Regions from separate parts of the Pseudactinotalea sp. genome, predicted to be linked through region 1. Evidence: predicted binding sites of a transcription regulator. Region 1 holds the regulator's gene; the other holds the start of a gene.
The links. The regulator HrcA, encoded in region 1, represses chaperone genes, less so after heat shock. The targets are predictions, from matches to a motif close to TTNGCACTCGNNNNNNNCGAGTGCNAA.

Region 1 (7,290 bases):
CGAGCTGCTGCACCGAGAGGTCACCGCCCGCGGCGAGCACGGCGCTCACCACTGCGGTGGCGGCGAGCAGCGCGTAGGTCAGCAGGCCCGCTCGGCGGATCAGCTTCTCCTCGACCCGGACCACACGGTGGAACTTCTCGTGCACCGCAGCGGACAGCTGGGCGAGGCGGCGCGCCGCGAACGGCTGGCCGAGGCTCGTCCGCAGGTCGTTGCGCGCAGCGACCGACTCCTCGAACGCGGCCGCATGGTCGGTCCACGCCATCTCCTCGATCACCTTGCGCCGCGCGATCTCCCCGAGCATCCGCCGGGTGGCGAACCACACGATCACCGCCAGCAGCGGGAACAGGATCCATGCCGGCCACCAGGTGAGTCCGGCCACCACCCACATGGGCACCGTGCCCGCCACGGTACGGCCGGCACCCCACAGCTGCCGGCGTACCAGCGTCCCAACCGCGTGCGTGGCGTCGTCGACCCGGTCGAGCACCTCGCCGACAGCTTGCTCCGAGAGTGCCGACAGCGGCTGTGCGAGCGCCGCATCGAGCAGGTCGCTTCGCAGCTTGCCCTCCGCACGGTCCACGACACCGGCCCAGATCACCTGGCCCGTGCCATCCAGCAACGCTCCGCCGACCACGCACACGGCGAGCAGACCCAGGCCGGCGAGCGTCGCGTTCTCGGCCAGTCGACCAGCCGCGGCGGTACCCAGCACCTGCCCGAGCGCCCCGAGCGTGAGGGTGACCAGCGCGACCACGGCCGCTGGGCGACGGAGCCGACGCCAGTCCAATCGCCGGGCAGGGTCGTCGGGCCTGGTGGCAGCCCGCAGCGACACCTTGTCCGCGGGCGTGAACTCGGGGTTGGCGGGCGTCTCGATCATCGGTCCCTGACGCTACGTGCCGGCACCGACATCCCTCGCCTCAATTTCGACCGATTTCGGCGCGTGGGAACAGCGCGGCACAACCTGCCGTGACCGCATGCCATCGTGGACGGATGCCGTTCATAGAGCCACAGCCCGAAGATCCTGAAATCCCCCTCATCGGCGGCGACGTCACTGAGGGCCTGGTGCGGAAGGGTCCGACGGTGCGACGACCGGCCAGTCCATCGTCTACACGAGTGCACCAGCTCCTCCAGGAGCTCGAGCGCCGAGGCTTCAGTCACGCGCCCCGGTACCTGGGTACCGACGGCGAAGGGCGTGAGGTCCTCACCTTCGTCCCTGGGGAGGTTGCCGGACGCCCCTGGCCGGCCTGGGTGGGTGACGACAGTCGAGCCGAGAGCGTGGCCCGCCTGCTGCGGCTCTACGACGATGCTGCGGAGCAGGTCGGGGTCCCCGCGTGGGCCGTCGAAGCGTCCGATCCCCCGCGGCTTCCCTCAGCAGGTCCCGCTACCCTCATCGGACATCGAGACATCACGCCTGAGAACGTCGTGTTCCGGGACGACGAGGCCGCCGCGCTGATCGACTTTGACCTCGCGCGACCAGCTGCGCGTGTCGAGGAGGTGGCAAATCTCCTGCTGTGGTGGGGGCCCTGGATGCACCCGAGCGATCGGCAGGAAGCGGTCAGTGCCGTCGACCCCTTCGCGCGCGGCGCGCTCCTGGTCGACGCGTACGGATTGGATGATGACGGCCGGCGCCGGCTGCTCCCCGTCTCGCGAGAGATCGCCGAGCTCTCCTGGCACGGCATGAAGCGCCGCGCTGACACCCTGGGCGGCGGCTGGAGACGGATGTGGAATGACGGCATAGGCGACGTCATCCTCCGCCGCCAAGAATGGCTCGCGAAGCATGAAGGCTCCCTCGCTTCCGCAGTGGGCGGGTGAACCAGTCAGCTCCACCGGCCGAGTCGGGACGCGAGCACAGCCATGGCAGCAGGCCCGGCGGTGGAGCTGCGGAGCACGTTCGGGCCGAGCAGCACCGCGCGCGCACCCGCGCCCACCACAGCGTCGATCTCGCCGTCGCTGATCCCGCCCTCGGGTCCGATGACGATCATGACCTCATCCACGCCGTCGAGCGGGACGTCGACCAGCGGCGAGGTGGCCACTTCGTGCAGCACCAGCACCACCGCTCCCCCTGCCACGGCCTCGGCGACCGTGTCGACCATCGCGGCGCCGCGCACGAACGGCAGCACCTCCGGCAGCCACGACCGCCGTGCCACCTTGCTCGCAGCATGCACCAGGGAGCGCCAGCGCTGCTCGCCCTTGGCCGCCTTCTCTCCGCGCCACTGGACGACCGACCGTTCCGACTGCCACGGCCGCACCGCATCGACGCCGAGCTCCGTCGCCGCCTCGATCGCCATCTCGTCGCGCCCGCCTTTGGCGAGCGCCTGCACAAGCGTCAGTCGCGGCAGGAGCCGCTCCTCCTGGTTCACCTCGAGCACGGAGATCACGACGGCGGCCGGTCCCGATCCCTCGGTGACCTCACCTCGGAGCCTGGTCCCTACGCCGTCGACCACCTCGATCGGTTCGCCGGCGCGAAGGCGCTGCACCGAGCCCGCGTGACGGGCCTCGGGCCCGGTGAGCGTCCAGGAGGCTCCGGCACGCACACCGGCGAGCTCACCCGGCTGGACCACGAACACCGGTGCGGTCATGCGGGGGCGCTCACCGACCGGCGAAGGTGTCTCGGAGCTTGCGCAGCACCGAGCTCTTCACCGGTGAGATTCGCGGGTCGGGACGCTCTTCGCCACGCTCGGTGGCGAGGTCCCGCAGCAACTTCTCCTGCTCGGGACTGAGCCGGGTGGGGACGGTCACCTGCACGTGCACGTGCAGATCGCCGCGGCCGGACGCCTGCAGGTGTCCCACACCGAGACCCCGCAGCGTCACGATGTCATCGGGCTGCGTGCCCGGCTTGATGTCGACCTCCTGAACGCCGTCGAGGGAGTCCATGGTGACCACGGTGCCGAGCGCAGCCGCGGTCATCGGAAGCTCCACCGTGCAGTGGATGTCGTCGCCGCGGCGGGTGAACACCGCGTGCTTGAGCTCGCGCACCTCCACGTACAGGTCACCCGCCGGCCCGCCACCGGGGCCGACCTCGCCCTGGCCGCTCAGCTTGATGCGGGTACCGGTGTCCACGCCCGGTGGCACGTTGACCGTGATGGTGCGGCGGCTGCGGACACGGCCCTCGCCGGAGCACTCGGGGCAGGGATCGGGGATCACCGTGCCGAAGCCCCCGCATGCCGTGCAGGGGGCGGTGGTCATGACGTTGCCGAGGAACGAGCGCGCCACACGCTGCACCGACCCACGGCCCTGGCACTCCGGGCATGTCTGCGGTCCGGTGCCCGGCCGGCAGCAGCTTCCATGACAGACCTGGCACGCCACGGCGGTATCGACCGTGATCTCCCTGGCCACGCCGAACGCGGCCTCGCTGAGGTCGACGTCGATCCGGATCAGCGCGTCCTGACCGCGCCGCACGCGGGATGCCGGCCCGCGGCTGGCTCCCGCGCCCCCGGCGGCCTGGAAGAACGACTCGAAGATGTCGCTGAACCCGCCGAAGCCGGCGCCACCGCCCGGCATCCCGGAGGTGCCGCCGCCGAGGTCGTACATCCGCCGCTTCTCGGGGTTGGAGAGCACCTCGTGCGCGGCGCTGACCTCCTTGAACTTGTCGGCCGCATCGGGGCCGGCGACGTCTGGGTGGTACTGGCGCGCCAGCTTGCGGTAGGCGCGCTTGATCTCGTCGGGAGAGGCCTCCCGGGACACGCCGAGCACCTCGTAATAGTCCGTCGTCACGCTTCTCGTCTCGTCTGCTCGTTCGTCGGTGGCGTCAGGACGCCAGGATCTTGGACAGGTACCGCGCCACCGCTCTCACCGCGGCCATGGTGGAGGGGTAGTCCATCCGGGTCGGACCGACAACGCCCACCTGGCCGAACCCGCTGCCATCGCCGAATGTTCCGTAGGCACCGGCCACGACAGCGGTCTCGCTGAGCCCCTCGTTGTGGGTCTCAGCGCCGATACGCACCGCCAGCGGCGACTCCTCGCCCATCTCGGTCAGCAGGCGAAGCAGCACGACCTGTTGCTCCAACGCCTCCAGCACGGGCGAGATGGTGCGGGTGAAGTCGACGTCGGCACGGGCAAGGTTCGCCGTGCCTGCCATGACGATACGCTCCTCGACCTCCTCCGAGAGGGTGTCGGTGACCACCTCGGTGATCTCGGTCACCAGCGCACGGTCCTCGGGAGGGAAGGCAGCGACGATCTCGCCGAAGGCACGCACGAGCTCGGGCATACGCCGCCCGACGCCGGCCGCGTTGAGTCGCGCCCGCAGCTCGGCGAGCAACGTGTCGTCGACCTGCACGTCGTGGTCGATGGAGCGCTGCTCCACCCGCCCGGTGTCGGTGATGATGACGATCATCAGCCGCCGCGCACCGGCGGGCACCAGCTCCACGTGCCGCAGCGCCGAGCGGCGCAACGAGGGGTACTGCACCACGGCGACCTGCTGCGTCAGCTGCGAGAGCAGCCGCACGGTGCGTTCGAGCACGTCGTCGAGGTCCACAGCGGAGTCCAGCAGCTCGGCGATCGCGCGCCGTTCCGCGGTGGAGAGTGGCTTGACCACATTGATCCGGTCGACGAAGGCTCGGTAACCCTTGTCCGTGGGGATCCGCCCGGCGGAGGTGTGCGGCTGTGCGATGTAGCCCTCTTCCTCCAGCGTGGCCATGTCGTTGCGGATCGTGGCGGGCGAGACGCCGAGGTTGTACCGCTCCACGAGGTTGCGGGAGCCGACGGGCTCGCGGCTGCGGACGTAGTCCTGCACGATCGCGCGGAGCACGTCGAGCTGTCTGTCCTGCCGTTCCATCGACTCGCCTCCTCCCGGGCACGTCACGACCGGTGGCACTCGCCCGGTCCGAGTGCCAATTCTACGCGGCGCCTCCCACACATGTGGCTCGTGCGTGCGTAACGTCACGCACCGTGACCCACGACCGCTACGGCTCCGACGTCCTCTCCCACGACCCGCACCGCGCGCGCAAGCCCCAGACCACCGATGTCCCCGCAGAGCGGGGTCTCGTGGTGGAGGACGTCACGAGCGGCTGGGTGGGCGCCGTGGTCCGCGTGGAGAAGAGCGGCGGTGAGCACGTGGTGGTGCTGGAGGACCGCAACGGACGCACCCGCACGTTCACGCTCGGCGCCGGGTTCTGGGTGGACGGCAAGCCGGTCCGGCTCGTCGCACCGCGACCGCAGCAGCGAGCGAGCGGCACCGCCCGCACCGCCAGCGGCTCTGTCGCCGTGTCGAATGCCCGCGCCCGGGTCGCCCGCGCGTCCCGCATCTGGGTCGAGGGCCGCCACGACGCCGAGCTCGTGGAGCGCGTGTGGGGCGACGACCTCCGGATCGAGGGCGTGGTCGTGGAGATGCTCGACGGCGTCGATCACGTGGTCGATCGGCTCACCGAGTTCGGGCCGAGCAGCAAGCGCCGCGTCGGCGTTCTCGTGGATCACCTGGTTCCCGGCTCGAAGGAGACCCGGATCGCCGACGACGTGATGGCCCGGTTCCCGGGCGTGCTGGTGCTCGGCCACCCGTACGTGGACGTGTGGCAGGCCGTGCTGCCCGGCCGCGTGGGGCTCGAGGCATGGCCCCACGTGCCGCGCGGCACCGACATCAAGGTCGGCACGCTGCGTGCGCTGGGCTGGCCCGCCAGGAACCAGGCCGACATCGCGGCCGGCTGGAAGCGGATCCTCGGACAGGTCCGCGACTACAAGGACCTCTCCCCCGCCCTGCTCGGCAGGGTCGAGGAGCTGGTGGACTTCGTGACCGTCGACTGACGAAGGGCTGCGTCAGCGACCGGCAAGACGGCTCAGGAGCCGTCGAAGACGTCCGCCGCGCGCTGGACCCTCCGGCCGGTCGGTGTCGTCGACTTCGTAACCCGGTCCGGGCGGCCCGTAGGCATCGGGAGTCAGGTCGGACGGCGGCACGAACCCGCCCTCGTCGGGGCCGGGATAGGCGCCGCGCGGGTCAGGAGCCGGACCGTACGTGGCAGGCGCCTCGTCCCGCGCGCCAGCCGCGGCAGGGTCCGGCTCGGCCGGCGGCTGCTCGGTCATTGTGCCTCCGTCATGTCGACATCGTCAGGACGCAGGAGCGGGACTCACGGTGGCGGGGCGCACATTCACGCCCCGCCACACGCGGCGATCAGGCCGGCGCGACCTGCTGGCCGGACAGCGTTCGGTAGGCGAAGACACCGGCGATCAGGACGATCGGGTACGCCACGAACACACCGAGGCACAGTGCGATCAGACCGAGCAGCATCACACCGATCGACGCCAGGATGAGCAGCAGCACGTTGCCCACGTTGCCCGTGACCAGCTGCATGCTCCGCTTGAACGCGTCCACGGGCGAAGCACCCGTGTCGAGCGCGATCGGCACGGCGAACATTCCCAGGAGGAAGATCGCGAGCGCGAGCAGCCAGCCGATGAAGGGGATCAGGTTGACGATGTACGCAGCGGCGACCAGCAGCGCGGTCAGGAAGCCCGGTCCCGCGTGGTCGAACTTGATGAAGTCGCCGAACCCGTTCAGACGCCCGTTCACCTTGTGCACGGCGCCCTGCTGGATGATCACCGCGAGCAGCATCGCGGCAATGCTGGAGAGCGCGCCGAGGAACTGTTCACCGATCGAGGGGGTGGCGGCTGCAGTCAGCGCCTCGATGTCGTTGAAGTCGACGTTGACGCTGGGGTTGAGGAGCGAGCTGAGGAGAGCGCTCACCAGCAGCACGATGACCGACCATCCCAGGAAGCCACCGACGTGCGACTTGAACGAGTTCCAGCCGTAGCCGATCGCGCCACCGACCGAGAACACGGGCTGGCCTGCACCGAATGCGCCCGGAGCGCCCGCGGGGCCGCCGTACTGCGGAGCGCCGTACTGGCCGTACTGTCCGGGAGGCGGCGGAGGTGCCGACGGGAACCCACCACCGGGGCCGGCAGGCGGCGGCGGGGGCGTGCCACCGCCCGGAGGAGGCGGCGGGGTGCCGTAACCCGGAGGCTGATCGGCCGGCGGCTGCTGTGGGCTGCCGTAACTGGGCGGCTGAGCGGCCGGCGGCTGGTTCGGCGGCGGGAACCCACCGGACTGCTCTGGCTGCTCGCCTCCGGGGTTCTGATCCTCCGGCGGGTTCTGGGTCATGTCACTCCTGTGGACGAAAGATGGAGATCTCGTGCGCGCCTACCGTACCGAGTGATGCCAGATTCGTGGGGATGCGGCGTGATCACGCCACGAGGCGTCCCACCACCGTGTCGGCCAGCAGCCGGCCACGGCGCGTCAGCCGAGCAACACCCGCTGCGGCCGCATCCGGTTCGACCAGCCCCTCCACGGCGAGCTGTGGCAGCAGCGCACCC
Region 2 (7,290 bases), on a different contig from region 1:
ATCAGGAACATCAGCTTCGACGTGCCCGAAGGCGCGATCGTCACCCTGATCGGCGCGAACGGCGCCGGCAAGAGCACCACGCTCAAGACGATCTCCGGGCTGCGCAAGGTGCGCACCGGCTCGATCCTGTACGACGGCGAGGACCTCGCCAAGGTCTCACCCGACAAGCGGGTCCAGATGGGGATCAGCCAGTCGCCCGAGGGGCGCGGGATCTTCCCCGGCATGACCGTGCGGGAGAACCTCGAGATGGGCGCATACGTGCGGCGCGACCGCAGCGCCGCCGCGCTGGCGCCGGACTTCGAGCGGGTGCTCGACCTCTTCCCGCGGTTGGCCGAGCGGATCAAGCAGGCTGCCGGCACCCTCTCGGGCGGTGAGCAGCAGATGGTCGCGATCGGGCGCTCGCTGATGGCGCGGCCACGCCTGCTGCTGCTCGACGAGCCCTCGATGGGGCTGGCGCCCAAGCTGATCCAGCAGATCTTCACGATCATCGAAGAGATCAAGGCGCAGGGCACCACGGTGCTGCTGGTCGAGCAGAACGCCGCCCAGGCGCTCAAGCGCGCCGACCACGCCTACCTGCTCGAGACCGGCGAGATCGTCCGCTCCGGCACCGGCTCCGAGCTCGCCGGTGACGCCGCCGTGCGTGCCGCGTACCTGGGCGGCGACGTCTGAGCAGGAGACCCCGAGCGTTGCGCGCTCAGCGCTCGGGTGTCTCCTCATCGACCTCGAGGCTCGCCTGCATCCACTCGGACACGCCGCCCACGTGAACGGTCATGAGTGCGCCGGCTAGCTCGGGGTCGCCGCTGGCGATCGCCTGCACGATCCGGCGGTGCTCGAGCAAGGTCCGGTCGACCGCGCTCGACTCGGTGAGGCCACGCCACACGCGTGCGCGCACGGTCTGACCCGAGACCGCGTCGATGAGTGAGGCCAGGTAGCCGTTGCCGCTCGCCGTGGCGATGGCCGCGTGGAACTCGAGGTCGTGCTCCACGAGGTCCTCGATCGAGCTCGCCGCCTCGGCGTTGTCGATCGCGGCGGTCATGCGTGCGAGGTCCTCGGGCGTGACTCGAGTTGCCGCGGCGCGGGCACTGGCGTTCTCGAGGATGCCGCGCACCTCCAAGACCTCCAGCACTGCGCGCGACTGGTGGAAGTCGAGGATGAACGACATCGCCTCCAGCAACAGCTGCGGCTGCAGGCTCGTCACATACGTTCCGTCACCGCGGCGCACGTCCAGGACACGCAGCGCCTCGAGCATCTTGACCGCCTCGCGCAGCGAGCTGCGCGAGAGGCCCAGCCGCTCGCTCAGCACGTGCTCGGGAGGCAGTCGGTCCCCGGGGCGAAGCTGGCCCGACTGGATCATGCCCTTGATCTGTCTGATGGCATCGTCGGTCAGGGACATGTGCGTGATCCTCGGTAGTGACGTCCGTCCTCAGGCCTTGGACGAGGCCTCGTCGTTGGTGAGCCAGATCTCGACGACCGGGACCGCCACAGCCGGCGGTCGCACCGGCAGCGTGAGCGTCACGGTCCCTACCGACTCACCGCCCGGCGTGGTGTTCTGCGCATGCTGGTGCGGGTCGCTCTCGGTGACCGCGACCTCGGAGGCGTCGTTGAGGAGTTGTGCGTAACGGACCCGCCCCGCGAGGCCGGTCAGGTGGACGTGCCGCATCGGCCAGGAGAACAGGTGCAGGTACAGGCGGTCGCCTCGCTGGGTATAGACGGCTCCGGGCGGCGGCGTGAGCTCGGACGGACCGGCGCCGTAGATCGACGCGGAGTGCAGCTCCATCCAGGTGCCGATCTCCCGGAGGCGCGCGGCATCGGGCGGGTCGATCTCGCCGCGTCCGTTCGGGCCGACGTTGAGCAGCAGGTTGCCGTTCTTGGAGACGCCGTCCACGAGCATCCGGATCAGCAGGTCGACGGGCTTGGCATCGAGGTTGTCGCGGTCGTAGCCCCAGCTTCCGTTGATCGTCTGGCACGCCTCCCAGCGCACGAGCTCGCCATCGCGGCGCATCGGTCCGGAGGGCTGATACTGCTCGGGTGTGACGAGGTCGCCTGGGATGTCTAGCCGGTCGTTGACGACGATGCCGGGCTGCAGCTCGCGGGTGAGCCGCATGAGCTCTTCCGAGTTCCAGTCGGCGCGACCCTTGCCGGGGAGGCCACCGCGCCCGCCCGGGTAGGAGAAGTCGTAGAACAGATAGGAGATCTCGCCGTAGTTGGTGAGCAGCTCCCGCACCTGACCGTGCAGATACTCCGCGTAGCGCGCTTGGTCTCGCCCCGCGTTCAGGCCGGGCACGTCCTCGTGCTCGCGGAGGGGGTGGATGCCGTCGACGACGAAGTCGGGGTGATGCCAGTCGATGACCGAGTGGTAGAAGCCGACCTTGAGGCCGGCGCCCCGCACGGCCTCGACGAACTCGGCGACGGCGTCGCGACCGAAGGGCGTGTTGGTCGCCTTGAAGTCCGTGAGAGCGGAGTCCCAGAGGGCGAAGCCCTCGTGATGCTTGGTGGTCAGCACGACGTACTTCATCCCCGCCTCGGCAGCGAGCTTCGCCCAGGTCTGGGGGTCGTAGCGGTCGGCGGTGAACACGTCGGCGTAGCGCGCGTACTCGTCCGGGTCGATCTGCTCGCGGTGCTGAACCCACTCGTGCCGTGCCAGGAGGCTGTAGAGGCCCCAGTGCACGAACATTCCGAAGCGGTCGTGGTCGAACCAGGCGTGCGGGTCGGTGGCCATCGTCGTCACAGGCTCCTTCTGCCGCGCGACCGTGGCGCGACCGTCGTCGAGAATCGTCAAACATCCGATGTGTGGAGTGTAGTGACCCTCGGCCGATTCTGCTCAGGCTGATGGCTGGCAAGGTCAGATCGACTGAAGTGGCGGGGATTCACCGGCGTAGCTGGTCGGAGTGAGGTCAAATGGCGTCGAGGAGAGGATGGTGTCGACGCCCGATACATCACATCATTGTCTGGCGAGGCCATCGACGCACGTATGTCATCGCCATCGCGGTCTCGCAGAGAATCTCGCTGCTCCTGATCGTGTTGGCGAGCTGGTTGCTCGGGGCGCCGTGCGGCCGGGACTCGTCTCTGGAGGACGGGTAGTTCGACCCGGGGCAACCACGCTCGCGCGAGAGCTTCCCGCGATAGCGTGCACGCCGTGACGAATCAGTATCAGCAGCCAGACCAGCGGCCGCAGGGCTACCAGCCGGGCTACCAGCAGGACGCTCCGCAGCAGGGCTACCAGCATGGGTATCCCCAACAGGGCTACCAGCAGGGCTATCTGCAGCAGGGGTACGGCTACGCCCAGCAGCCGGCCGCGGTGAACGTGCAGCCTCCCGCCTCGTCGATGGCGCCGCAGCCCGGTGCGATGCCGTGGGCGGCGGTCGCCCCGAAGCGGAAGCGCCCGGTCGCCCTGGAGATCGTGCTGGTGATTCTCGGCGGGCTGGCGGCGTCGGCGTTCGTGGTGCTGATGGCCGTGGTCACGAGCGGTGCCGACGTGTTCGTGGCCGTGCTGCTCTCGATCGTGCCGCTGGTGATGATCGGGGCGGTGATCCTGTGGATCGACCGCTGGGAGCCGGAGCCGCGGTTCCTCATGATCGCCGCGCTCTTGTGGGGCGGCGGTGTCTCCGTGTTCATCGCGAGCCTGCTGAACAGCGTGGTCGGTGTCGCGATCGGCGGAGCTCTCGCGCCCGACATGGCGCCTGAGCTCACCCCCGCCGTGTTCGGTGCGCCGATCGTGGAGGAGGCCGCCAAAGGACTCGGCATCCTGCTGATCTTCCTGGTCCGGCGCCGTGAGTTCAACGGTCCGGTCGACGGCGTGGTGTACGCCGCGATCGTCGCACTGGGTTTCGCGGTGGTCGAGGACGTCCAGTACTTCGCGCTCAACGCCGACACGATGGGCTCGGTCTTCGTGATGCGGGCGCTGCTCAGCCCGTTCGGGCACCTCATCTACTCGCTCCCGATGGGGATCGCGCTGGGCTTCTCGTCGCGGATGCGCTCCAAGGCGGCGTGGCTGTGGCTGTTCCCGCTCGGTTACATCGTGGGCGTCGGGCTGCACATGGGCTGGAACGGCAGCCTCACGATGGCGAGCTCGGGTCTGGACATCATCGCGATCTTCGTGTTCCTCAACTGGTTGCCGTTCGCGCTACTGGCGGCCGTGGTGATCTGGCTGCGTCGCCGGGAGTCCACGATCATCTCGCAGCGGCTGCGCGACTACGTGCCCAGCGGCTGGCTCACCGAGCAGGAGGCTGAGACGGTGGCTTCGATGCGCGCCTCGCGCGCGGCCCGGAACTGGGCCGCTCGGTTCGGCCCGGCCGCGAAGAAGGCCATGCGGGACTACCAGCGCGCGGCCACCCGGCTCGCGTACGCCCGCCAGGACCTGTACACCGGCCACGCCGGCAACCGCGCGCGCATCGACGAGGCGGACCTGCTCAGCGCCATGGCGCAGTCCCGCGCCGAGGTCACGGCCCGCTCCCAGGGTGCGCCGGTCGGCTGAGGTTCGACGGCGACACGCACCGGACGTTTTAGCACTCGCCTTGACCGAGTGCTAACGCGAAACTAGATTGTGACCCAGGCTCCATCCGGAGCTGGAGACCGTGCCGCAGGTTCGGTCGTCGACCCCCGCGACGGCGACGGCCAGCACCATCGGCACGGCCCATGTCCTGATCAGTTGAGATAGCGAAAGGGGAGGTCCGCTGTGTCGGTCTCCATCAAGCCGCTCGAGGACCGGATCGTCGTCAAGGCGAGCGATGCCGAGCAGACCACGGCCTCTGGCCTCGTCATCCCGGACACCGCGAAGGAGAAGCCCCAGGAGGGCGAGGTCCTCGCGGTCGGCCCGGGTCGTGTTGACGACAACGGGAACCGTGTTCCGGTCGACGTCGCCGTGGGCGACACCGTCGTCTACAGCAAGTACGGCGGCACCGAGGTGAAGTACGCGGGCGAGGACTACCTGATCCTCTCTGCGCGCGACGTCCTCGCGATCGTCGAGAAGTGAGCTGACGCTACCCAGCGTCTGACTCGACAGCAGGCCCCGGCCGCCCTCGTGGCGGTCGGGGCCTGCTGCTGTCCACAGCCTCGACGAGCGAGTCGAGGTGAGGGACGTCACGGGCGAGCGAGCGGACCGGGGGACGCGACGCCGTCGGGCTCCCGCCTAGACTTGTCCACGTGACGCAGCCGCAGCGCGACCCCTTCGGTTTCATCGGACTCACGTACGACGACGTGCTCCTGCTCCCTGGGGAGACCGACGTCATCCCCAGTGACGCGGACACCTCCACGCGCCTGACTCGCGAGATCTCGATGAAGATCCCGCTCGTCTCGGCGGCGATGGACACCGTGACCGAGGGGCGGATGGCGATCGCGATGGCGCGCCAGGGCGGCGTCGGCATCCTGCACCGCAACCTGCCGATCGCCGAGCAGGCAGCGCAGGTGGACCTGGTGAAGCGGTCGGAGTCGGGAATGGTGACCGACCCGCTGACGATCGGCCCCGATGCCACGCTCGCCGAGCTCGACGCCCTGTGCGCGAAGTTCCGCGTCTCCGGCCTGCCGGTGGTCGACGGCGACAACAGGCTCCTCGGCATCATCACCAACCGCGACCTGCGGTTCGTGGAGCCGAGCAAGTTCGACGTCACCCGCGTGCACGAGACCATGACGCCGATGCCACTGGTGACGGCGAACGTGGGCGTCTCGCGCGAGGATGCCTCAGCACTGCTGGCCAAGCACAAGATCGAGAAGCTGCCGATCGTCGATGCCGACAACAAGCTGACCGGGCTGATCACGGTCAAGGACTTCGTCAAGTCCGAGCAGTACCCGCTGGCCACCAAGGATGGTGAGGGTCGGCTCGTGGTGGGGGCCGCCGTCGGGTTCTTCGGTGATGCCTGGGAGCGGGCGAGCGCCCTGGTCGAGGCGGGTGTGGACGTGCTCGTGGTCGACACCGCCAACGGGCACGCACGGCTGATGCTCGACATGGTGCGCAAGCTCAAGTCCGACCCCGCGACCAAGGGCGTGCAGGTGATCGGCGGCAACATCGCCACCCGCGAGGGCTCGCAGGCGCTGGTCGAGGCTGGCGTGGACGCTGTCAAGGTGGGCGTGGGCCCGGGGTCGATCTGCACCACCCGCGTGGTCGCGGGTGTGGGAGTGCCGCAGGTGACCGCGATCTACGAGGCGTCGCTCGCGGCGAAGCCGGCGGGTGTGCCCGTGATCGGCGACGGCGGTCTGCAGTACTCCGGCGACATCGCCAAGGCGCTGGTGGCCGGAGCCGACTCGGTGATGCTCGGCAGCTTGCTCGCCGGCACCGATGAGGCGCCCGGCGACCTCGTGTTCTCCGGTGGCAAGCAGTTCAAGCTCTACCGCGGCATGGCCTCGCTCGGTGCGATGCAGTCCCGCGGCGACCGCCGCTCGTACTCCAAGGACCGCTACTTCCAGGGCGATGTGTCCGACGACGACGTGATCACCGAGGGCATCGAGGGTCGCGTGGCGTACAAGGGATCGGTCGGGCAGGTGGCGCACCAGCTCACCGGCGGGCTGCACCAGTCGATGTTCTACGTGGGCGCCCGGACGGTGCCCGAGCTGCAGGAGCGCGGCCGCTTCGTGCGGATCACTGCGGCTGGGCTCAAGGAGTCCCACCCGCATGACGTGCAGATGGTCTCCGAGGCACCGAACTACTCCTTCCGCGGCTGAGGTCCCGCCACCGGCCGGTAGCCTGTGGCGGTGACTTACGAGATCGAGATCGGCCGCGGCAAGCGGGGCCGCCGCGCGTACTCCTTCGACGACATCGCCGTGGTGCCCTCTCGGCGCACGCGGGACCCCGAGGACGTATCGGTTGCGTGGCAGATCGACGCCTACCACGTGGACCTGCCGGTCCTCGCGGCGCCGATGGACTCGGTGATGAGCCCGGCAACGGCGATCCGGCTGGGGGAGCTGGGCGGCATCGGTGTGCTCGACCTCGAGGGGTTGTGGACCCGCTACTCGGACCCGGAGCCGGTGCTCGCTGAGATCGCCGACCTGCCGCAGGACCGGGCCACTGCGCGCATGCAGGAGCTGTACGCGGCGCCGATCATTCCGGAGCTGATCACGGAGCGGCTGGGGGAGATCCGTCAGGCAGGCGTCACGGTCGCCGGCGCGCTCTCGCCGCAGCGCACACAGGAGCACTGGCGCACGGTGGTGAGCGCGGGCGTGGACCTGTTCGTGATCCGTGGCACCACGGTGTCGGCTGAGCACGTGTCCTCGAACGCGGAGCCGCTCAACCTCAAGCGGTTCATCTACGAGCTCGACGTGCCGGTGATCGTGGGCGGCGCGTCCACCTACACCGCCGCA

Region 2: groES (co-chaperone GroES) is a predicted target of HrcA. The motif match lies at 4,503-4,529, and genes of this name have one in related genera.

The regions. Positions count from the first base shown of each region.
Region 1 is NZ_JBMDXJ010000085.1:12,658-19,947, forward strand. It holds gene ACOJSN_RS03935 (ATP-binding cassette domain-containing protein) at 1-871, opposite strand, end outside; gene ACOJSN_RS03940 (phosphotransferase) at 1,108-1,806, shown strand; gene ACOJSN_RS03945 (16S rRNA (uracil(1498)-N(3))-methyltransferase) at 1,812-2,573, opposite strand; gene dnaJ (molecular chaperone DnaJ) at 2,584-3,708, opposite strand; gene hrcA (heat-inducible transcriptional repressor HrcA) at 3,743-4,768, opposite strand; gene ACOJSN_RS03960 (DUF3097 domain-containing protein) at 4,882-5,730, shown strand; gene ACOJSN_RS03965 (hypothetical protein) at 5,743-6,006, opposite strand; gene ACOJSN_RS03970 (hypothetical protein) at 6,095-7,078, opposite strand; gene hemW (radical SAM family heme chaperone HemW) at 7,161-7,290, opposite strand, start outside.
Region 2 is NZ_JBMDXJ010000044.1:12,799-20,088, reverse strand. It holds gene ACOJSN_RS02180 (ABC transporter ATP-binding protein) at 1-669, shown strand, start outside; gene ACOJSN_RS02175 (FadR/GntR family transcriptional regulator) at 695-1,393, opposite strand; gene ACOJSN_RS02170 (alpha-L-fucosidase) at 1,424-2,719, opposite strand; gene ACOJSN_RS02165 (PrsW family glutamic-type intramembrane protease) at 3,137-4,474, shown strand; gene groES (co-chaperone GroES) at 4,676-4,972, shown strand; gene guaB (IMP dehydrogenase) at 5,143-6,654, shown strand; gene ACOJSN_RS02150 (GuaB3 family IMP dehydrogenase-related protein) at 6,685-7,290, shown strand, end outside.